3 regions of the Spirillospora sp. NPDC047418 genome follow, and region 2 is predicted to be linked to each of the others. Evidence: riboswitches for the same ligand, from Rfam matches in the RefSeq annotation. Region 2 holds a riboswitch; each other region holds the start of a gene.
What was found. A riboswitch is a leader RNA that binds a small molecule or an ion and turns the genes downstream of it on or off. The one in region 2 is predicted to bind cobalamin.
Positions count from the first base shown of each region.

Region 1 (7,688 bases), on a different contig from region 2:
GCCCGGAACGCGCCATCACCGGAACGGCGGGGGGGCGGGCGCCCCCCCGGCGGGGGGGGGGGGTCACGGGTGCGGCCCGTGACCACCCGGCCGGTGGTCAGTCCTCGGTGGTGGAGGAGCGGCGGAGCCAGCCGACCACTCCGGCGGCCAGGGCTATGACCAGCACGATCAGCCCGATCCAGAGCCAGCCGGACGAGCCCGACGACTTCTCGGCGGACGTCGCGGCGGCCGCGGACGGCGACGGCGCCGGGGCGGCGGGCTGCGCGGCGGCCGAGGAGCCCGTCACGGTGAAGGCGTAGGTGCCCTCGACCGGGTGCCCGTCCGAGGACACGACACGCCAGCCCACCGTGTACTTCCCGTTCGGCAGCGTGCCGTCGACCGCCTGGGTGACCTTGTTGTCGACAGCCTGGGCGGACCCGGACTGGTACTGCTTCTTCGACGCGTCCATCAGCACCACGCGCGGCAGGCGCACCGGGTCGGCGTAGGTGAGGACGATCTCGGACGGCGCGGACACCGCCGCGTCCTTCGCCGGGTTCGCCGACGTCAGCGTGGTGTGCGCGGAGGCCGGGGCCGCCGTCAGGGCGAGGGCCGTCCCGACCGCCAGCGCGCCGGCCGCGAGCCGCCGCGTCGCCCGGATCATGCCCGGCTCCGCGCGCGGCTCAGGCCGTAGCCGCCGACGCCGACGCCGATCACGCCGGCCGCGATGCCGATGCCGCCGAGGAGGCGGGCCGTCCCGTCACTGGACGACGCCGTGCTCTTGGCGGCGGGCTGCTGCTCGGCGGTGAGGCCGGCCGTGGGCGCGGCGTCCTTCGGGGTGAGCTTGAGGGTCGGCGCCGGGTGCTCCGGTTCGGCGGCGCCCTCGGCCGGCTCCTCCTCCCACTTGACGACCTCTCCGCCCGAGTACGTCTGGTCGGCCTTGAACATGATCTGGTCGGTGTCGGTCGGCAGCGGGCCCATGGAGACGTCGAACTCCTGGAACTGGCCCGGCTCGATCTTGCCGCCCGTCCAGGTGATCGTGGTGACGGCCTCGGTCAGCTCGCCGCCGTGCGCCTTGATCGGCTTCGGCAGCTTGGACTTCTCGGCCTTCACCGTCCAGCCGGGGGTCGGGCGGACGGACACCGACGCCAGCGGGTGGTCGACCGGCAGGTGCACCACGACCTTGGTGGTGGAGGCGTTGTCGCGCTCGTTCGGCACCCGGAAGGACACCTTGGCGTAGGAGCCCTGCTCGGCGGTCTTCGGGTTGGCGGTGACGTGCGCGGACGCGGCCGTCGCCGCGCCGACCACGGCCAGGGCGGCGAGGGACGCGAGGGCGCCGGCGCGCCGGGCATGCGTGAGGAAGGGCATGAGGAAAGGTCCGTTCGAGTCGTACGGAAGAAGCGCCGGATGCGCCGCGGATCGGCGTCCGGTGACGTACGGCGCCCGCCTCAGCAGAGGTGTGCGAGCGCCCTCGAACGCGGTGGGGGACCCCGCTCGACCACCTGGTGCCGCAGCACCCGGCCGACGGACGGTGCCTCGTCCGCCGCCGGAGCCGCCGGGACGGGACGCGGGGACGCGGCCGGCTCGACGGTCAGCAGGGCCAGCAGCGCCCGGACGGGACGGTCGGTCGCGGCGGCGACCCGGCGCGCCATCGCCCACGCGGCCCGCTCGCCGCGCCGCAGCCACCACGCGGCGACCAGCGCGGCCACGCAGTGCGCGAGCGTCATGACCAGGCCGTTGGCGTCGTGCGGGGCCGGTGCCGCCAAGGTGTTCGCGCCGGCCGACATGGCGGCGTGCATGGCGGGCGTGTGGTCCGCCATCGCGGGCATCGCGGACATCGCGGGCGTGACCGGTGCGGGGTGCGGCGCCGCGCCGGTGAACAGCGTGTGCAGCGCGAACTGCCCGCCGAGGAGCCCGCCCAAAATCGTGGCGAGGGAGCGTTCGTGGCCCGCCAGCATCAGCGTCACGCCGAGGACCGCGCCGAGCCCCGCCGTCCCCGCCCACAGCGGCACCGCGGCGCCACCTGCGAGGACGTGCCCGAGGACGGCCAGCGCGACGCACACGGTCGCGAAGACCGCGGCGCGGGCGGTCCGGAACAGGGGATCGCGGGGGCGTTCGGACATGACGGGACCATCGTGCCACCACCCCCGCCGACCCCGCAGCCGACCCGCTGCAACTCCGGCGACCGCGCCGACACACCCAACATCTTGGGGTTGCACAAAGATCGCGAACTAGATGTAGGGTTCAATCCCGTGCTGGTTCGCCCCCGCCGTTCGCGGCGGGGGCGACGTAAGAGGGAACCCGGTGGGAATCCGGGACTGCCCCGCAGCGGTGAGTGGGAACGGCCGCCGTCATCGAGCACTGGGTCCATCGCGGGCCTGGGAAGCGACGGTCAGTAGGCCGCCTCCGGCGAGGAGGCGACGCCCGCGAGTCCGAAGACCTGCCAGCGCGATACGTCCAGGTCTCGCGGGTGGGCCGGAGGGCGGAACGCGGCGTGCCGTCGCGCCCCGTTCGCATGTCTCCGCGAGGCGGCTTGCGAGGGGAGAGGCACGTGACACAGGCTCTGGTGGCGCCGCCGGCGGCGTCGTGGCGGGGGATCGGCGCGGAGGTCGAGGCCGCCTGCGACGGCGTACCGGACGTCGAGCCGGGACGGGTGCTGGCCGCCGTCCGCTCCGGGGACGGGCTGGACACGGCGGCGCTGCGCGACCTCGCGATCGGCGAGGCCGCCGCCCTGGTGCCCGCCGAACCCGGCTACTCCAAGGTCGCCGCGCGGCTGCTCGGCGCCCGGATCAGGGACGAGGCGGCGTCCGCCGGAGTGGTGACGTTCGCCGAGTCGGTCGCCGCCGCGCACCGCGCAGGACTGCTGGCGGACGACCCGGCCGCGTTCGTCGCCGCGAACGCCGCCGCCCTCGACGCGCTGGTCGACGACTCCGCCGACGACCGGTTCGAGTACTTCGGGCTGCGCACCCTCTACGACCGGTATCTGCTGAAGCATCCGCGTTCGCGGCTCGTCCTGGAACGCCCGCAGCACTTCCTGCTGCGCGTGGCGTGCGGGCTGGCCGACACCGTGCGGGAGGCGGCGGAGCTGTACGGGCTGCTCAGCACGCTGCGCTATCTGCCCAGCTCACCGACGCTGTTCAACGCGGCGGCGCGCCGCCCGCAGCTGTCGTCCTGCTTCCTGCTCGACTCGCCGCGCGACGAGCTGGAGTCGATCTACGACCGGTACGGGCAGGTTGCGCGGCTCAGCAAGTACGCGGGCGGCATCGGGATCTCGTGGACGAAGGTCCGGTCGCGGGGGTCGCTGATCCGCGGCACCAACGGGCATTCGAACGGCATCGTCCCGTGGCTGCGCACGCTGGACGCGTCCGTCGCCGCCGTCAACCAGGGCGGTCGCCGCAAGGGCGCGGCCTGCGTGTACCTGGAGCCGTGGCACGCCGACGTCGAGGAGTTCCTCGAACTGCGCGACAACACGGGCGAGGACGCGCGCCGCACCCACAACCTCAACCTCGCCAACTGGATCCCGGACGAGTTCATGCGCCGCGTCGAGGACGACGCGACCTGGTCGCTGTTCGACCCGAAGGAGGTCCCCGAGCTGGCGGACCTGTGGGGCGAGGCGTTCGACGAGGCGTACCGGGCGGCGGAGCGGGACGGCCGGTACGTCCGGCAGGTCCCGGCGCGCAAGCTGTACGGGCGGATGATGCGCACCCTCGCCGAAACGGGCAACGGGTGGATGACGTTCAAGGACGCCGCCAACCGCGCCTGCAACCAGACCGCCGAGCCCGGCCAGACCGTCCACCTGTCGAACCTGTGCACGGAGATCCTTGAGGTGACGAGCGACGGCGAAGCGGCCGTCTGCAACCTCGGATCGGTGAATCTGGCCGCACACGTCACGCCGGCCGGGGTCGACTGGGAGCGGCTTCGTTCGACTGTCCGCACCGCCGTCCGGTTCTTGGACCGCACCATCGACAAGGGCTTCTACCCCACGCCTGAGGCGGAGAAGGCCAACCGTAAGTGGCGACCGGTCGGCCTGGGCGTGATGGGTCTGGCGGACGTCTTCTTCACGCTGCGTCTTCCGTTCGACTCGGACGAGGCCCACACGCTGTCGACACGCATCGCCGAGGAGATCGCGCTGGCCGCCTATGGCGCGTCCGCCGATCTCGCCGCCGCGCAGGGCCCGCTGCCCGCCTACGGCAGGACGCGCACGGCTCGCGGCCGGCTCCACGTCGACCACTTCCCGGACGCGTCGCCGACCCGTCCCGCCGACTGGGAGGCGCTCCGCGCACGGGTGGCCGAGACCGGCCTGCGCAACTCGCTGCTGATCGCGATCGCGCCGACCGCGACGATCGCGTCCATCGCGGGCTGCTTCGAGTGCATCGAGCCGCAGGTGTCCAACCTGTTCAAGCGCGAGACGCTGTCCGGCGAGTTCCTGCAGATCAACGGCTACCTGGTCGAGGACCTGAAGTCGCTCGGGCTGTGGACGCCGGCCGTCCGGGAGGCGGTCAAGAAGGCGAACGGCTCCGTCCAGGGCCTCGTCGGCCTGCCGGACGAGATGCGCACCCTCTACCGGACGGCCTGGGAACTGCCGCAGAAGGCGCTCATCGACCTCGCCGCCGCCCGCACCCCCTACATCGACCAGTCCCAGTCGCTGAACCTGTTCATGGAGACGCCGACCATCGGCAAGCTCTCCTCGATGTACGCGTATGCGTGGCGCGCGGGCCTCAAGACGACCTACTACCTGCGTTCCCGCCCGGCGACGCGCATCGCGCAGACGACGGTCGCGTCCACCGGTTCGGTGGCGGCCGTGTGCTCCCTTGAGAACCCCGAGACCTGCGAGGCCTGCCAGTGAACGCGCGAACGGAAGGACGCGGCATGCTGCTCGACGCCGGCATGGACCTGACCCTGCGGCCCATGCGCTACCCCGACTTCTACGAGCGGTACCGCGCCGCGATCCGCAACACGTGGACGGTCGAGGAGGTGGACCTCGCGTCCGACCTCGCCGACCTGGAGCGGCTCACGCCCGCCGAACTGCACCTCGTGAACCGGCTCGTCGCGTTCTTCGCCACCGGCGACTCGATCGTCGCGAACAACCTGGTGCTGAACCTCTACAAGCACGTGAACGCCCCGGAGGCCCGGCTCTACCTGTCCCGGCAGCTATATGAGGAGGCCGTCCACGTACAGTTCTATCTCACCCTCCTGGACACCTACCTGCCCGATCAGGACGAGCGCGCACGGGCGTTCGCGGCGATCGAGCACATCCCGTCCATCCGGGCGAAGGCGGAGTTCTGCTTCCGCTGGATCGACTCGCTCGGCGCCCTGGACGAGCTCCGGAGCGCCGACGACCGCCGGACGTTCCTGCTCAACCTCATCTGCTTCGCGGCCTGCATCGAGGGGCTGTTCTTCTACGGCGCCTTCGCGTACGTGTACTGGCTGCGGTCGCGCGGCCTGCTGAACGGCCTCGCGTCCGGGACGAACTGGGTCTTCCGGGACGAGTCGATGCACATGGAGTTCGCGTTCTCCGTGGTGGACACCGTGCGGGCCGAGGAACCGGAGCTGTTCGACGCCGAGCTGACGTCCCAGGTCACCACGATGCTGGAGGAGGCCGTCCAGGCGGAACTGGCGTTCGCCCGCGACCTGTGCGGCGACGGGCTGCCCGGCATGAGCGCCGGCGACATGCGCGCCTACCTCGAGTACGTGGCGGACCAGCGGCTCGTCCGGCTGGGCCTTCCCGCCCGCTACGGCACCGCGAACCCGTTCGCGTTCATGGAGCTGCAGGACGTCCAGGAGCTGTCCAACTTCTTCGAGCGGCGGGTCTCGGCGTACCAGATCGGCGTCGAGGGGACCGTCGCCCTCGACGAGGCGTTCTGAACTCCTTCGACACTTCTTCGACCTGAACTTCTTCGGCCGGGCGCTCGTTGAACGAGGACCTAGGCCGAGGAGGACGAAATGCCGTCCGTCGTCAACCGGATCATGAGGTACGCGAAGGGCCCGCAGGGCCGCAAGATGCGGGCGAAGGCCGAACGCTACGCCCGCGACCCCCGCACGCAGGCCAAGGTGCGCGGCCTGCTCGCCCGATTCCGGGGCGGTGGCCGCCGCCACTGACCCCCGCGCCCCAGGGCCCGCCCTCGCCGAGGGCGGGCCCTCCGCGTCTCATGTCAGAGCGAGGACGTGGGTGAGCAGCGCGGTGAGGCGGTCGCGCTCGTCGGCCGACAGGGCGTTCAACAGGTCGTCCTGAACCTTGGAGAGCGCCCTGTCGAGTTCTTCCAGCCGTCGCCGTCCCGCCGGGGTCAGGGTGATCAGGTTGCGGCGCCGGTCGCTGGGGTCCGAGGCCCGCGCGACGTGGCCCTGCGTCGTCAGCTCATTGAGCATGGCGTGCATGTCGCTCTGGTCGATTCCGCACCGTTGGCCGATCCGCACCTGGCTGTCGGGGCCGAACTCCTCCAGCGCGGCGAGGATCGCGAAGTGGTAGGCGCGCCCGCCCGCAGCGGTCATCGCCTCTCCGATGAGACGATGCGCCCGCGCCGAAGCCTTGCTGATCAGCCAGCTCGGCTTGCCGCGCAGGCGGGTCGGCGACTCTTCCATCTCCATGCGCGAAGTCTAGCCAATTCCTTGGTCGACCCCACGAATCTAGGATACCTTGGTCGCACCAAGGTTGGTTCGACCAAGGAAATTGGACGGTGATGACTGATGTCACTCACGTTGGACGAAGCCCGGGCCGTCAGTGTCCGCGTACGCGAGCACGCCACCGGGCTCGGTGCGCGGGTCACCGTCGCGATCGTCGACGGCGGCGGGCACCTGCAGGTCCTCGACCGCATGGACGGCGCGCCTCCGCTGTCGGCTCGGATCGCCCCGGCGAAGGCGTCCAGCGTCGCGCTGTTCCACCGGGACGGCAGCGAACTGGTGCGTCTGGAGCAGGCGTGGCCCGCACTCTTCGCGCAACTGGACCGCGTGGCGGGAACACCCGTCGTGGCGGGCGCGGGCTCCCGGCTGATCCGGCGCGGCGACGCCGCCGTCGGCGCGATCGCCGTCAGCGGAGGCATGCCGGAGCAGGACGACGAGTGCGCCGACGCCGGGCTCGCACTGGTCGAAGCACTCGACCGCTGATCGCCGTTGGGCAGGCGCCCTCGCACGCCCGGACGTCGTTTTGCGTGGTCACCGTCATACCGGGCCGATGTATCGGCACGGCCCGGGACGACCCTAGGCTGCCCTTCATGACCGGCGAGTACCAGCACTGGGAGAACGTCCCGACCCGGTGGAAGGACAACGACGTCTACGGGCACGTCAACAACGTCGTCCACTACTCGCTCATGGACACCGTCATCAACGAGTGGATGATCCGGACGGCCGGCTTCGACCCCGCGTCGTCCGCCGCCATCGGGCTGTGCGTCGAGTCGCACTGCGAGTACAAGGCCGAGGTGTCGTTCCCGGACGCGATCAAGGTCGGTCTCCGCATCGGCAGGCTCGGCCGCTCCAGCGTCCGCTGGGAGGTCGGGATGTTCCGGGCCTCCGACGGGGCGCTCATCGCCGAGGGCCACTTCGTGCACGTCTTCGTCGACCGGCACACCCGCCGCCCGGTCGAGATCGCGGGCGCCGTCCGCACCGAGATGGAGAAGCTGCTCACCCCATGACCGAGACCCGCGCCGCCGTCCTCGTCGAGTCGGGACGACCCGCCCCGTACGCCGCGTCCCGCCCGCTGGAGATCGCCGACCTGCGGC
Region 1 covers NZ_JBEYTW010000163.1:2,810-10,497, reverse strand. Annotated here, with positions in the region: gene ABZ806_RS44005 (copper resistance CopC family protein) at 98-640, opposite strand; gene ABZ806_RS44000 (YcnI family copper-binding membrane protein) at 637-1,344, opposite strand; gene ABZ806_RS43995 (hypothetical protein) at 1,425-2,099, opposite strand; cobalamin riboswitch at 2,216-2,438, shown strand; gene ABZ806_RS43990 (ribonucleoside-diphosphate reductase subunit alpha) at 2,528-4,822, shown strand; gene ABZ806_RS43985 (ribonucleotide-diphosphate reductase subunit beta) at 4,846-5,841, shown strand; gene ABZ806_RS43980 (hypothetical protein) at 5,920-6,075, shown strand; gene ABZ806_RS43975 (MarR family winged helix-turn-helix transcriptional regulator) at 6,124-6,561, opposite strand; gene ABZ806_RS43970 (GlcG/HbpS family heme-binding protein) at 6,661-7,077, shown strand; gene ABZ806_RS43965 (acyl-CoA thioesterase) at 7,185-7,601, shown strand; gene ABZ806_RS43960 (zinc-dependent alcohol dehydrogenase family protein) at 7,598-7,688, shown strand, end outside.
Region 1: it holds a riboswitch for cobalamin, as region 2 does, so the genes downstream of both, ABZ806_RS43990 (ribonucleoside-diphosphate reductase subunit alpha) here and metE (5-methyltetrahydropteroyltriglutamate--homocysteine S-methyltransferase) in region 2, are expected to answer to the same signal.

Region 2 (7,688 bases):
GGTCCGCGATGTGGTCCAGCAGCGGACGCAGATCCGCCAGCAGTTTGTCCACGGCCTGTTCGGCGGCCGTTCCATACGGCTTCATCCGCTGCTGAAGGCGTTCCAGCGCGTTCATCTGGGTGTGCCGTTTGGCCATCAGGATCGAGACGAATTCCTCGTACAGGCCCACGCGGCTGGGCGGGAGGCGCCGGCCGTCACGGCTCGCGAAGACGACGCACAGCATCGTCGCGATCAGCGGGATGTCGGCGAGCCGGTTGAGGCGGCTGAGCGCCAGCCGGTCGAGGAAGGACGCGACGAGGGCGTCCGGGTCGGGCATGCCCAGCGCGGAGAACCATTTCCCGGCGAACTCGGGAAGCTGGTCCGGGGAGAACGGCTCGATCTCGTAGAACGGCAGGCCGTCCTCGCGGAACCTGTCCAATTGCCCCTGCGGCAGTGGCCGGGTCGTCACGAGGAACGAGTACCGGGAAGACCGCGAGCGCCAGAACGCGACCGTTTCCAGCACGCGCCGACGGCGCTCGGGGTCAAGGATCTCGTCGACCCCGTCCACGAGGACCACCCAGGGGACGCCGGGCAGCGGCTCGTCCTCGAACAGGTCCGCCAGCCGCCGATCCGCCAGGCGCGCACCCAGTGCCGCCGTGACTCCGTCGGCGAGGGCCTCGGGCAGCGGGCAGTCCGCGGCCAGCGCCCCGGCCGGGACCAGGACCGGCACGCCCGGCGCGCCCGCGCCGTCCAGCCAGCGGCCCGCGCTCGTCTCCGCCAGGTGGCGCAGCAGGCTCGACTTGCCGGTGCCGGGCCCGCCGACCACGAACACGCACCGCCGGTCGCCTTCGAGCAGGAGGTCGGCGTGAACGGGCCGGGCCTCGGCCGCCAGCTCGTCGCCGTCCCCCTTCGCCTCCTGCCCCCGGATCAGCGGGCTCGCCTGCTGGCGCAGGTAGACCGAGCCGAGTTGCGGCGTGTTGGCGAGCGCGAGCCGGTACGGATGCTCGCGCGCCGTCAGCTGCGCGGCTTCGAGGTAGCCGCGCAGCCGGGGGCTCGGGTGGCACCAGCGCCCCGCCGCCAATTGCCTTTCGTCCAGCAGCCGGAACCATGGCAGGCGGTCGGGTGTCGGCACCGACGGCGGCTTCAGATCCGGGACGGCCTCGAAAATGCGCGCCGCTCCGATGAGCCGGGCGCCCGGAGGGCCGCCGGGCGGGGCGTCGGCACGGCGCAGAACCCCGCACACTCCGCCCGTGCGCCAATTGAGCACGGGGCCGCCACTGAAACCTTCGGTGGCCCGTCCCTCGGTCACCCTGAGCAGCTCAACCCCTTCGGCATTCACCGAGGGGCCGTCATAGACGGAACGGATGACATCGCCTTGCCGGTAGGCGCCGTCCGGATGCCCATAGGCCCACAGTTCGTCGCCCGGCTCCATTTGCTCCGCCAGGCATGCCACGGGATGGTCGAGTTCTCCGACCACCTTCAGCAAGGCCAGGTCGTGCTCTTCCAGAAATCCCGACTGGGTGACGGCGAGCTTGAATTCGCGGTGGCCCCACTGCCCGACCACCTGCTCCGGGGGTTCCACTCCCGGCGCGGTGACGACATGCGCGCAGGTCAGCACCTGTCCGGGCGCGACGAAGAAGCCGGTACCGATTCTGTCCCCGGCCGACACCATGACCGTCGCGGCGCGCAGTGCCTCGGCCAGCGCCGCCCGGCCCCCGTTCATGGGCTCGGCTGCCCCCACTCCATCGTGACCTTCAGCGTGGACTTCGCGGACGCCTTGCCGAGCACCGCCACGAGTTTCCCGGTCTCCATGGCGACCTCGCACCCGAACTCGACCGCGAACCGGGTCGCGCCGCTCGCGCTCAGCGACGTCCCGAGCTGCTCGCTGAACTGCCTGATCGCCGCGATCACCTCGGTCATGTCCGGTTTCGTGGCGGCGATGTCCCGCTCTTCGCCGAAGCCTCCGCCGCTGCCGGGGTGCAGTTCCGACGCCTCGATGTAGAGCGTCGCCCCGCCCATGTCCACCGGCACACGATTGGACGTGTCCTCCATACGGCCTCCCCGTTTCGTCCCCTCAGTCTGCCAGTGGCGAAACGCCGCCGAAAGTGCCGAATACCAGGTCGGCGGACGCGGGTACCGGCCCCCGCGCCGGGCGCCTCGACACGGGCGTCAGACGATGCGGGCGCAGAGGACGCCCCTGCGGAAGTCCGTCCACCGCCACGAGCCTTCCGGGCACCTGCTCTCGTAGTAGCCGGTGAACTGGAGGATGTAGGTGAATTTCTTGGGCACGCGCTCCGAGTCGCAGCTCCACGAGGTCATCAGGCCGTGGCCGTTGATGGCCGGCATGCCCTTCTTGCTGCCCTTCCTGCCCAGGAAGCACTCGCCCTTCCGGAACTGCCGCCGCAGGCAGAGGTAGATCGTTTCCCCGCCGTGCGAGGGCGACCGCCACGAGGATTCACCGTCGAGCGCCTCGGAGTCGCACGCGCTGCTCGACTTCTTCACGCCGATCACCCGCACGTAGGCGTCGCTCCGGTCGCAGGACACCGCGCGCGGCATGTCCTCGCTCCACTCGTTGGTGTCGTAGGGGTCCTTGTAGGCGTCCAGGCAGTCGTTGACCGAGATGTCGTCGAACGCCTCCCAGGTCGGGTCCGGGGTCGGGGACAGGCTCCGCGTCGGCCGCCGGGTGCTCCCCTCGTCGCCGGTCAGTCCGGACGTCCGGCTGGAGGACGGCGTCGGGGACGAGGTGGCGCCCGCATTGTGCGACGTGCCCGGCTTGCCGTTGACAGAGAAGGCGATCAGCAAGGCGATCAGCAGGACGCCGATGATCCCGGCGACGATCCCGCCGGCCGGCTTCGCCGGCGCCTTGGGTTGGGGAGGCCGCCCCTGCGCCTGCGCCTGCGGTCGGGGCTGGGGCTGCGGCTGCGGCTGCGGTTGTGGCTGTGGGCGGGGCGGTTTCGGCGGCCGATCTGCCGGGGGCCGATCCGCCAGGGGCCGTTCGTCCGTGTCGGGCTGCTGCGCGAGTTGCTCGGTCTCCGCCACGCGGGTGGCGATCATCGTGCTGTACGTCTCCGGCAGCGGCATGCCGCCGTCCGCGGCCAGCGCGGAGAGGCGCTCCAGGAACTCGCCGGTCGGGGGACGGTCGTCCGCGTCCTTCTCCAGCCCCGCCGCGATCAGTTCCAGCAGTGCCGCCGGGACGCCCGTCAGGTCCGGGTCCTCGTGCCGGACGCGGTAGCCGAGCGCGTCGGGCGGCCCCTCGCCGAACGGGTGGCGGCCGGTCGCCGCGAAGGTCAGTACGGCGGCCAGGCAGAACACGTCGCTGGCCGGTCCGATGTCGCGGCCGACGTACTGCTCGGGCGACATGTACCCGGGCGTGCCCACGACCGTCATGCTCTGGGAGGTGGCGTCCATCGCGCGGGCGATGCCGAAGTCGATGATCCGGGGCCCGTCCGCGGCGAGCATCACGTTCCCCGGCTTGAGGTCCCGGTGGATGACGTTCTGGTCGTGGACGGCCTGCAGCCCTTCGGCGAGCCCGGCGCCGAGCGCGGCCACCGAGCCCTCGGGCAGCGGGCCGTTCTCGTCGACGGCGTCCTGCAGCGTCGGCCCCGCGATGTACTCCGTGACCAGCCACGGCGGGTCGGCGTCGGTGTCGGCGTCCACGACCTGCGCCGTGTAGAAGCCGCCGATGCGGCGCGCCGCCGCGACCTCCTTCGCGAACCGGCGCCGGAACGAGGCGTTGTCGGCGAAGTGCGGGTGGACGATCTTGACCGCGACCAGCCGCCGTCCCCGCGAGCGCCCGAGGTAGACCCGGCCCATCCCGCCCGCCCCGAGCCGCGCCAGCAGCCGGTACGGCCCGACCCGCGCCGGATCGCCGTCCCCGAGCCCCTTGAGTCCTGCGCCGGACATCCCACCTCGCCTCACGCCTGCCGAACACAGCTGTCTATCTGAGGGCAAGCGTAACCAGAACGATCACCCCGGTCTGCGTCCTCGGACGCACTCGCACCCGCCCGCCTTCGCCGTCCCGTACCCGGACTTCGTCTATTGGGACATGGCGTTCACGATGGCGCCGCCCGTTCCGGCGGCCAGGAAACGGCGGACGACGGACGGCGAGTCACACAAAGCACCGGCGGCGGCGTCCCCGGAAAACAGAAAAGGCAAGGAGGTTTATGCACTCCTTGCCACTTCTAACTTATAGCACGCAGGGGGGCTTGCGGCAAGACCCGGGGGGTGGCGCAGAATCGTGGGCCGACGCAAGAACCTGCGGAAACGGGGGGTTTCCTTGATCGACGAGATCGATGTGATCGTTGCCGGTGGCGGGCCGACCGGCCTGATGCTGGCGGCCGAACTGCGGCTGCACGGCGTGCGGGTCGTCGTGCTGGAGAAGGACGCGGAACCGACGAGAATTGTCCGCTCACTCGGCCTGCATGTGCGCAGTATCGAGATCATGGACCAGCGCGGATTGCTGGACCGCTTCCTCGCGCACGGCACGAAGTACCCGCTCCGCGGCCATTTCGCCGCCATCGACAAGCCGCAGCCCGAACGGCTCGACACCGCGCATCCCTACATCCTCGGCATCCCGCAGCCCGTCACCGACCGGCTGCTGGCCGAGCGCGCCGCCGAGGTCGGCGCCGAGGTCCGGCGCGGCCGCGAACTGGTCGGGCTGAGCCAGGACGAGGACAGGGTGACCGCCGACCTCGCCGACGGCACCCGGCTGCGCGCCCGCTACCTCGTCGGCTGCGACGGAGGCCGCAGCACGGTGCGCAGGCTGCTCGGCGTCGGCTTCCCCGGCGAGCCGCCGACGACCGAGTGGCTGACCGGCGAGATGCAGGCCACCGAGGACCCGGCGAAGATCGCCGCGATCGTCGCGGACGTCCGCGAGACCCATCGCACGTTCGGCGTCGGTCCCGTCGGCGACGGGGTCTACCGCGCCGTCGTGCTCGCCGGGGACGTGTCCGAGGACCGCACCGCTCCGCCCACGCTCGACGAGGTCAGGCGGCGGCTGCGGGTATTCGCGGGCACCGACTTCGGCGTCCACTCGCCGCGCTGGCTGTCCCGGTTCGGCGACGCCACCCGGCTCGCCGAGCGCTACCGGGCCGGACGGGTGCTGCTCGCCGGCGACGCGGCGCACGTCCACCCGCCGCTGGGCGGGCAGGGGCTCAACCTCGGCGTCCAGGACGCGTTCAACCTCGGCTGGAAACTCGCCGCCGCGGTCGGCGGCCGGGCCCCGGAGGCGCTGCTCGACACTTACGAGACCGAGCGGCGACCGGTGGCCGCCGACGTGCTGAACAACACCCGCGCGCAGGCCGAGCTGCTGTCCTTGGAGCCGGGCCCGCAGGTGGTGCGCGCCCTGCTGGCGGAGCTGATGGACTTCGAGGAGGTGACCCGGTACCTGATCGAGAAGACCACGGCGATCGGCGTCCGCTACGACTTCGGCGAGGGCCACGCCCTGCTCGGGCGGCGGCTCCGGGACGTCCGGCTGAAGCGCGGCCGCCTCTACGGGCTGATGCACAGGGGCCGCGGGCTGCTGCTCGACCAGACCGGCCGGCTCTCCGTCGCCGGATGGGCCGACCGCGTCGACCACGTCGCCGACATCTCCGACGTCGGCGAGGAACTCGACGCTCCCGCCGTCCTGCTGCGCCCGGACGGCCACGTGGCCTGGGCCGGCGAAGACCAGGCCGACCTGCTCGAACACCTGCCGCGATGGTTCGGCGCGCCCGCCACCTGACAGCGCGGTAGGAGCGTGCGGGCGGTGCGGCGGTAGACTCCGGAACGCGGATGGTTCGCTCGTTTCGAGCGTCGTAAGAGGGAACCCGGTGCGAGTCCGGGACTGCCCCGCAGCGGTGAGCGGGAACGACCGCCGTCAGACGCACTGGGCCCACCGGCCTGGGAAGCGACGGCCAGTAGGACGCCTCCTCCACGGAGGCGATGCCCGCGAGTCCGAAGACCTGCCTCCGCCCGCGCGCCGCCCGGTGCGCGGTGGTCCGCGGCCTCGTGGGACGGCCGGCGACGCGGTTCCGCCGCGCCGTGCCGCCCGCCCCCAGGGCCGCCCGTGGCACAGCGAGGGAAGCCGCCATGAACACCACGATCCTCGGATACCCCCGAATCGGGGCACGCCGGGAGTTGAAGTTCGCCACCGAGGACTACTGGGCGGGACGCGTCGACGCCGACCCGTCCAGGACGTCGGCCGACGCGCTCGCGCGGACCGGGGCCGAACTGCGCGCCCAGGTCTGGACGGGCCTGCGGGACGCCGGAGTCGACGCGATCCCGTCGAACACCTTCTCCTTCTACGACCAGATGCTCGACACGAGCGTGCTGGTCGACGCCGTCCCGGAGCGCTACCGGCCGTTGACGGGCCTCGACCGGTACTTCGCCATGGCCCGCGGTGTCCAGGACGTGCCGCCGCTGGAGATGACCAAGTGGTTCGACACCAACTACCACTACATCGTCCCCGAACTGGGGCCCGACACCAGGTTCCGGCTCGCGGACGGGGCCGCCGCCAAGCCGCTGGCCGAGTACCGGGAGGCGAGGGGGCTCGGCATCGAGACGCGTCCCGTGCTCATCGGCCCGCTCACCTACCTGCTGCTCGCCAAGCCCGCGGTGGACGGGTTCCGGACGCTCGACCTGCTCGACGGGCTCGTCGACGTCTACGCCGAGATCCTGGAGCGGCTCGCCGGGTCGGGCGCGCAGTGGGTGCAGCTGGACGAGCCCGTGCTCGTCGCCGACCGCACCGAGGAGGAGATCGACGCGCTCGCCCGCGCCTACGCGCGACTCGGGCAGCTGTCCAGCAGGCCCCGGCTGATGGTCGCCACGTACTTCGGCACGATCGGCGCGGACGCGTTGCGCGTGCTGGCCCGGAGCCGGGTCGAGGCGGTGGGGCTCGACCTCGTCGCCGGGCCCGGCAACGTGGAGGTGCTCGCGTCGGTCGGCGGCCTGCCGCGCAAGACGCTCGTCGCCGGGGTCGTCGACGGCCGGAACGTGTGGCGCACCGACACCCGGAAGGCGCTGTCCGCCTGCGCGTCCGTGCTGGGGCTCGTCGATCAGATCGTGGTCGGGACGTCCTGCTCGCTGATGCACGTTCCGCTCGACCTCGACGCGGAGACGGCGCTCGACCCGGACGTCCGCGGACGGCTCGCGTTCGCCCGGCAGAAGGTCGCCGAGGTCGTCGCGCTCGGACGGGCGCTCAGCGACGACGTCCCGATCCCGGCGGGCACGCCGCTTCCCGAGGCGGGCGTCGACCGGGCCGTCCGGGAGCGGCTCGGCGGCATCGGCGACACCCGGCGCGGCGACCGCAACGCCCGGTTCGCCGCGCAGCGGGACGCGCTCGGCCTGCCCGACCTCGCGACCACCACGATCGGCTCGTTCCCGCAGACCCCCGAGATCCGCCGGGCCCGCGCCGACCGCAGGGCCGGACGTCTCACCGAGGCCGGCTACACCGCCGCGATGAAGGACGAGATCGCCCGCGTCATCGCGCTCCAGGAGGACCTCGGCCTGGACGTCCTCGTGCACGGCGAACCCGAGCGCAACGACATGGTGCAGTACTTCGCCGAGCAGCTCGACGGGTACGCGGCGACCGAGCACGGATGGGTGCAGTCGTACGGGTCGCGTTACGTGCGCCCGCCGATCCTGCACAGCGACGTCGCGCGGCCCCGTCCGATGACGGTCGACTGGGCCGTGTACGCGCAGTCCCTCACGGCCAAGCCGGTCAAGGGGAT
Region 2 covers NZ_JBEYTW010000148.1:687-8,374, reverse strand. Annotated here, with positions in the region: gene ABZ806_RS43110 (trypsin-like peptidase domain-containing protein) at 1-1,702, opposite strand, end outside; gene ABZ806_RS43105 (CU044_2847 family protein) at 1,699-2,031, opposite strand; gene ABZ806_RS43100 (serine/threonine-protein kinase) at 2,149-3,882, opposite strand; gene rox (rifampin monooxygenase) at 4,256-5,701, shown strand; cobalamin riboswitch at 5,735-5,943, shown strand; gene metE (5-methyltetrahydropteroyltriglutamate--homocysteine S-methyltransferase) at 6,049-7,688, shown strand, end outside.

Region 3 (7,688 bases), on a different contig from region 2:
CCGACGAGGTCGGTCGCGGACGCCAGCGCGTCCTGCGCCTCGGGAGTGAGCCACGGCCGCCCGGCGGGCCCGAGCCCGACCACCGACACCCCGCCGGCACCCGCCGGCCGCGACGGGGGAGGCGCCTCGAACGACCGCCCCGCCGGGCTCGTCAGCAGGGCGAGCGACATGTACGGAACGTCGGCCGGATCCACCTCCGCCAGCGGCGCGACCCGCTGCCGGTCGGTGGCGGCCCGCTCCACATACCAGGCGTCGCCCAGCCGTCCCGCGTCCTGGAAAGCCCGCCTGACCTTGGTGAACGTCCGGCCGAGTTTCAGCACGGCCGCCGCGTCGGCGCCGCGCAGCCGCTCGGCCAGCTCGGCGCCGGGCAGCGTGCCGGGCAGCACGGTCAGCGTCTCCTCCCGCTCCACCAGCGGGCGCCCGGCCGCCGCCGACGCCGCGCTCAGCGACGTCACACCCGGCACCACCTCGGTCGGGTAGTGCGGCGCGAGCCGCTTGTGCAGATGCATGTAGGACCCGTAGAACAGCGGGTCGCCCTCGCTCAGCACCACCACGGTCCGGCCCGCGTCGAGATGCGCGGCGAGCCGGGCGGCGCAGTCGGCGTAGAAGTCGTCCAGTGCCCCCTGGTAGCCGCCCGGATGGCCGGTCGTCTCGGTCGTCACCGGGTAGACGAGCTGCTCCTCGACCTGGCCGTCCCGCAGGTACGGCGCGGCGACCGACCGGGCGATGCTGCGCCCGTGCCGCGCGGAGTGGTAGGCGACCACGTCGGCGCCGCCGATCAGCCGCGCCGCCTTCACCGTGACCAGTTCCGGATCGCCGGGCCCGACGCCCACGCCGAACAGCCGTCCCGCCATCATTCCGCCTCACCGGCGATGGCGTTGACCGCCGCCGCCGTCATCGCGCTGCCGCCGCGCCGCCCGCGCACCACCAGGTGGTCGAGACCGCTCGCGGCCAGGGCCTGCTTGGACTCGGCCGCGCCGATGAACCCGACCGGGATCCCGAGCACCGCCGCCGGGCGCCCCGCGCCCTCCGCGACCAGCTCCAGCAGCCGGAACAGCGCGGTCGGCGCGTTGCCGATCGCGACGACCGCGCCGCCGAGGCGGTCGCGCCACAGCTCCAGCGCCGCCGCGCTCCGCGTGGTGCCGAGCCGCGCCGCCAGTCCGGGCACGCCCGGATCGCCCAGCGTGCACACGACCTCGTTGCCGGCGGGCAGCCGCGCCCGCGTGACCCCGGACGCGACCATCCGCGCGTCGCACAGGACCGGCGCGCCGTCCAGCAGCGCCGTCCGCGCCCGCGCCACGACCCCCGGCGACCACCCCAGGTCGCCGGGGAGGTCGGTCATCCCGCACGCGTGGATCATCCGGACGGCGACCCGCGCCACGTCGTCCGGCAGGCCCGACAGGTCGGCCTCCGCACGGATCGTCGCGAACGACCGCCGGTAGATCTCGGCGCCGTCCCGGACATAGTCGATCACCGCTGCTCCTCCGCCATCCTCAGTTCGACCGGGCCGCGGGGCATCCCGCAGCGCCGCTCGCACCCCGCCCAGTGGACGGCTGCCTCCGGGGCGCGCCGCAGCCCGCCGGCCCACCGCCGCGCCTCGCCCTGCACATCTCCGCGCGACTTCGCGCACCCGGGGCTGCCCGTGCACGCCGACACCCCGACCCATGGCGACGCCGGATCGACGGCGAACCCCGCCGCGCCGAGCCGCGCCGCGACCCGTCCGGCCCCGTCCGGGCTCAGGTCGCGCAGCACGGCACTCCGCCACGGCGTCACCCGCACCTCGTCCGCTACGTGGGCGAGCGCCTCCGCCTGCGCTCCGGACAACCGTCCGAGGGGCGGTACGGCCTCCAGCGCGACGAGCCCGTCCCGCTGCTCGATGACCCCGGCGTACGGGCGGCGGGGGCCGGGACGGGCACCGGCCTCTTCGCGATCGGTCCCGAGCCGTTCCGCGACCAGCCGCGCCCCGTCCGGAACCTCCGCGAGCCGCCACGCGTCCTCCCGGACGTCGAGAAACGCCTCCGCCGCCGCGACCATCAGCGGCACCGCGCCATCGCGGAGCGGCAGCCGTGTCCCGGCGAGGTGGAGTCCGGCCGGGGTGCAGGTCAGGTCGGCCTCCATCGCGAGCATGTCGCCGGTGCCGTCGTCGAAGGCGAACAGGAAGCGGCCCGGCAGCCCCGCCAGCCGGGGACGCGCGCACAGCGCCCGGTCGAGGGCCGTGACCAGCGGATCCGTCGCCAGAGCGCCGTGCTCGCCGCGGCCGCCGAGCGGGGACGCGACGATGTTGCGGACCCGCTCGTGGGACGGCGACGGCAGCAGCCCGGCCGTTCCCAGCCGCTCCGCGAGCGCCGCCGGATCGCGGACGCCGCGCAGCTGGAGATTGCCCCGGGAGGTGAGCTCGATCACGTCCCGGCCCAGCTCCCGGGCGGCGGCGCCGAGCACCCGGAGTTGCGCGGACGAGACCGCGCCGCCCGGCACGCGGACGCGCGCCAGCGGCCCGTCGGCGGCGTCGTGGGTGCGCAGCGCGCCGGGGCAGGCGTCGGCACGGAGTCTGGCATTCGGCACGGGGAGGATGTTAACCACACTTTGCGGGCGGCCCGCGCTGCCGTACTGTTCTCCCCAGGCGATGGCAATGGGAGGAAGCCGGTGCGAATCCGGCGCGGTCCCGCCACTGTGACCGGGGAGCGAACCCCGCTTGAGGCCACTGTCCGCACGGACGGGAAGGCCGGGGCGAGCATCGATCCGGGAGCCAGGAGACTCCTGCCGTCGTGACACCCGCGACCGGGGCGAGGACCCCAGGGGAGGAACGGCCGTGTCCGCTGGCACCGTCCTGCTGCTGTCGACGTCCGACACCGATCTGCTGAGCGCCCGTGCGTCCGGCGCCGCCTACCGGCTCGGCAACCCGGCCCGGCTCACCGTGCACGACCTGCCGGACCTCGTCGAGGGCACCGACCTCGTCGTCGTCCGGCTGCTCGGCGGGCGCCGGGCCTGGGAGGACGGGCTCGACGCGCTGCTCGCCGGGCCCCGCCCGGTGGTCGTCCTCGGCGGCGAGCAGGCCCCCGACGCCGAGCTGATGGAGCTGTCCCGGCTCGGCGGCGGCGTCGCCGGCGGCGTGTGCGCCGAAGCGCACGCCTACCTCGCGCACGGCGGCCCCGGCAACCTCGCCGAGCTGCACGCGTTCCTGTCCGACACCGTGCTGCTCACCGGGCGCGGGTTCGCGCCGCCGGCCGCCGCACCGACGTGGGGACGGCTCGAACGCGAACCCCGTACCGCCGAGGGCCCGGTCATCGGCGTGCTGTACTACCGCGCCCACCACGTGGCCGGGAACACCGCGTTCGTGGAGGCGCTGTGCACGGCCGTCGAGGACGCCGGCGGGCAGGCCGTGCCCGTCTTCTGCTCGTCCCTGCGCGCCGCCGAACCCGAACTGCTCGACACGCTCCGCCGGGCGGACGCGCTGGTCGTGACCGTGCTCGCGGCGGGTGGGACGCGGCCCGCGACGGCCGGGGCGGGCGGTGACGACGAGGCGTGGGACGTGGGCGCCCTCGCCGCGCTGGACGTCCCGATCCTGCAGGGCCTGTGCCTCACCACGAGCCGCGCCGCCTGGGCGGCGAGCGACGACGGGCTGTCCCCGCTGGACGCCGCGTCGCAGGTCGCGATCCCCGAGTTCGACGGCCGCGTCATCACCGTCCCGTTCTCGTTCAAGGAGATCGACGAGGACGGCCTCACCGTCTACCGGGCCGACCCCGAGCGCGCCGCGCGGGTCGCCGGGATCGCCGTCCGGCACGGCCGGCTGCGCCACACCCCGGTCGCCGGGCGCCGCGTCGTGGTGATGCTGTCGGCGTATCCGACGAAGCACTCCCGCGTCGGCAACGCCGTCGGCCTCGACACCCCGGCGAGCACCGTCCGGCTGCTGGCCCGCCTCGCGGCGGAGGGCTACGACCTCGGCGAGGGCTTCCCCGGCGTCCGCGAGCAGGACGGCGACGCGCTCGTCCACGCGCTGATCGCGGCCGGCGGCCAGGACGAGGACTGGCTCACCGAGGAGCAGCTCGCCGGCAACCCGGTCCGGATCTCCGCCGCGTCCTACGAACGCTGGTACCGCACGCTCCCCGAGGAGCTGCGCGGGGAGATGGAGCTGCACTGGGGCCCGCCGCCGGGGCAGCTGTTCGTCCAGGACGGCGACATCGTCCTCGCCGCGCTCCGCGCCGGGAACGTCGTCGTGATGGTGCAGCCGCCGCGCGGCTTCGGGCAGAACCCCATCGCGATCTACCACGACCCCGATCTGCCGCCCAGCCACCACTACCTGGCCGCGTACCGGTGGCTGTCGGACGAGTTCGGCGCGCACGCCATCGTGCACGTCGGCAAGCACGGCAACCTGGAGTGGCTGCCCGGCAAGGCGGCGGGCATGTCGGCGTCGTGCGGCACCGACGCCGCGCTCGGCGACGTCCCGCTGATCTACCCGTTCCTCGTCAACGACCCGGGGGAGGGGACGCAGGCCAAGCGCCGCGCGCACGCCGTCCTCGTCGACCACATGGTGCCGCCGATGGCGCGCGCGGAGACCTACGGCGACATCGCCCGCCTCGAACAGCTCCTCGACGAGCACGCCGCCATCGCGGCGATGGACCCCGCGAAGCTCCCCGCGATCCGGGCGCAGATCTGGACGCTGATCCAGGCCGCGAAGCTCGACCACGACCTCGGACTGGACGACCGCCCGCACGACACCGAGTTCGACGACTTCCTCCTGCACGTGGACGGCTGGCTGTGCGAGGTGAAGGACGCGCAGATCCGCGACGGCCTGCACGTGCTCGGCCGGGCGCCGGAGGGCGAGACCCGCGTCGACCTGGTGCTGGCCATGCTCCGCGCCCGGCAGATGTGGTCGGGGCGGGAGACGCTGCCGGGCCTGCGCGAGGCGCTCGGCCTGGCCGAGGACGGCTCCGAGGCCCTCGCCGACGTGGACGCCGCCGAGGCCACCGCCCGGTCACTCGTCCAGGGCATGGAGGACGCGGGCTGGGCCGTGGAAGCGGTCCCCGAAGTCGCCCGGCCGATCTCCGAGGAGCGGCGCGAACTCGTGGGGCGGGTCCTGGAGTTCGCCGCCGCCGAGATCGTCCCGCGGCTGGCCCGCACGTCCGACGAAGTCGACCACGTCCTGCACGCCCTGGACGGCGGCTACATTCCGGCCGGGCCGAGCGGGTCGCCGCTGCGCGGCCTCGTGAACGTCCTGCCGACCGGCCGGAACTTCTACTCGGTGGACCCGCGCGCCGTCCCGAGCCGCCTCGCCTGGGAGACCGGGCAGGCGATGGCCGCCTCGCTCCTCGACCGCTACCGCGCCGACCACGGCGGCGAGTGGCCGCGCTCGGTGGGCCTGTCGGTGTGGGGGACGAGCGCGATGCGCACGGCCGGCGACGACATCGCCGAGGTGCTGGCCCTGCTCGGCGTCCGCCCGGCATGGGACGAGGCGTCCCGCCGCGTCACGGATCTGGAGCCGATCCCGCTCGCGGAGCTCGGCCGGCCGCGCATCGACGTGACCGTCCGCATCAGCGGCTTCTTCCGGGACGCGTTCCCGCACGTCGTCGCCATGCTGGACGACGCCGTCCGCCTCGTCGCGGCCCTGGACGAGCCCGACGCAGACAACTACGTCCGCGCCCACGTCCAGGCCGACCGGGAGGCGCACGGCGACGAACGGCGCGCCGCCCGCCGCATCTTCGGGTCGGCGCCCGGCGCCTACGGGGCCGGGCTGCTGCCGCTCATCGACAGCCGCACCTGGCGCGACGACGCCGACCTCGCCGAGGTGTACGCGGTGTGGGGCGGCCACGCCTACGGGCGCGACCTCGACGGCGTCCCCGCCCGCGACGACATGGAGAACGCCTACCGCCGCATCGCGGTCGCCGCGAAGAACGTCGACACCCGCGAGCACGACATCGCCGACTCCGACGACTACTTCCAGTACCACGGCGGCATGATCGCCACCGTCCGGGCCCTGACCGGCAAGGCCCCGGACGCCTACGTCGGCGACAGCACCCGCCCGGACGCCGTCCGCACCCGCACGCTCTCCGAGGAGACCGCGCGGATCTTCCGGGCCCGCGTCGTCAACCCGCAGTGGCTCGCCGCGATGCGCCGGCACGGCTATAAGGGCGCGTTCGAGCTGGCCGCGACCGTCGACTACCTGTTCGGCTACGACGCCACCACCGGCGTCATGGCCGACTGGATGTACGACCGGCTCACCGCCGCCTACGTCCTGGACGACGAGAACCGGGACTTCATGGCGGAGTCGAACCCGTGGGCGCTGCACGGCATCGCCGAGCGGCTGCTGGAGGCCGCCGAGCGCGGCATGTGGGAGCACCCCGACCCGGAGGTCCTCCAGGGCCTGCAGGAGGTCTACCTCAAGACGGAAGGCGACCTGGAGGACGACACCAGCCGCTGAGCCAGTTCCGGATACCCGGCCCAGTGCAGGTGCAGGTAGGACGCGGTGATCCGGTCGCTCCCGAACCCGTCGCCGCCGTCCCGCCAGCGGAACAGCGGCTCCGCGCCGCCGCTCAGGGCCGTCCGGTGGAACTCGTGGCCCCGGAACCGCTCGCCCGCGCGGGTCAGCGGCGACTCGGCGACGGCGACGGCCTCCCGGTAGCCGAGCGTCAGCCGGGACGTCATGCGCGCCCGCCCCGGAACGAGCCCGCACATCTTCAGCCCGTCGAGTTCGTCGCACAGGTAGAGGAGTCCTGCGCATTCGGCGGCGATCGGCCCGCCGAACGCGGCCACGGCCTTGCGCATGGGCTCGTTGGCGGCCAGCTCGGCGGCGTGCACCTCCGGGAACCCGCCGCCGATGACCAGCGCGGCCGTCCCGCCGGGCAGGGCCTCGTCCCGCAGCGGGTCGAACACCGCCACGTCGGCGCCCGCCGCGCGCAGCAACTCCACGTGCTCCCTATAAGAAAAGGTGAAGGCCGACCCGCCCGCCACCGCGACGACCGGGCGCCCGCCGACCGGCTCGACATGCTCGGACGCGTCCCACGCCGGGCCGGGCAGCGGGGGAGCGGTGCCCGCCAGGCGCAGCAGCCCCGCCACGTCGCACGACCCGGCGATCAGCTCACCGAGCCGCCGCACCGCCCGCACGGCCTCCGTCCCGCGCTCCGCAGCCGGGATCAACCCGAGGTGCCGGGACGGGTTCACGACCGCATCGCACCGCCGGATCGCGCCCAGCACCGGTATCCCGGTCGACTCCAGCGCGCTCCGGCACAGCTCCTCATGCCGGTCCGAGCCGACCCGGTTCAGGATGACGCCGCCGATCCGCACCCCCGGCTCGAACGTCGCGAACCCGTGCACGAGCGCCGCCACCGACCGGCTCTGCCGCGCCGCGTCCACGACCAGCACGACCGGGGCGGCGAGCAGTCGCGCGACATGCGCGGTGGAGGCGAAACCCGTGTCGCCCCGCCCGTCGAAGAGCCCCATCACCCCTTCGACCACGGCCGCGTCGCAGCCTGCCGCGCCGTGCAGGAACAACGGCGCGATCCGCTCCTCGCCCACGAGCCACGGGTCGAGGTTGCGGCCGGGGCGTCCCGCCGCGAGCGCGTGGTAGCCGGGGTCGATGTAGTCGGGGCCGACCTTGTGCGGCGACACCGCGAGCCCCCGCGCGCGCAGGGCCGCGATCAGCCCGGTCGCGACCGTGGTCTTGCCGCTCCCGGACGCGGGGGCCGCGACGACGA
Region 3 covers NZ_JBEYTW010000018.1:38,877-46,564, forward strand. Annotated here, with positions in the region: gene ABZ806_RS14250 (precorrin-2 C(20)-methyltransferase) at 1-854, opposite strand, end outside; gene ABZ806_RS14255 (precorrin-8X methylmutase) at 854-1,474, opposite strand; gene ABZ806_RS14260 (ferredoxin-like domain-containing protein) at 1,471-2,562, opposite strand; cobalamin riboswitch at 2,634-2,757, shown strand; gene cobN (cobaltochelatase subunit CobN) at 2,810-6,415, shown strand; gene ABZ806_RS14270 (cobyrinic acid a,c-diamide synthase CobB) at 6,370-7,688, opposite strand, start outside.
Region 3: it holds a riboswitch for cobalamin, as region 2 does, so the genes downstream of both, cobN (cobaltochelatase subunit CobN) here and metE (5-methyltetrahydropteroyltriglutamate--homocysteine S-methyltransferase) in region 2, are expected to answer to the same signal.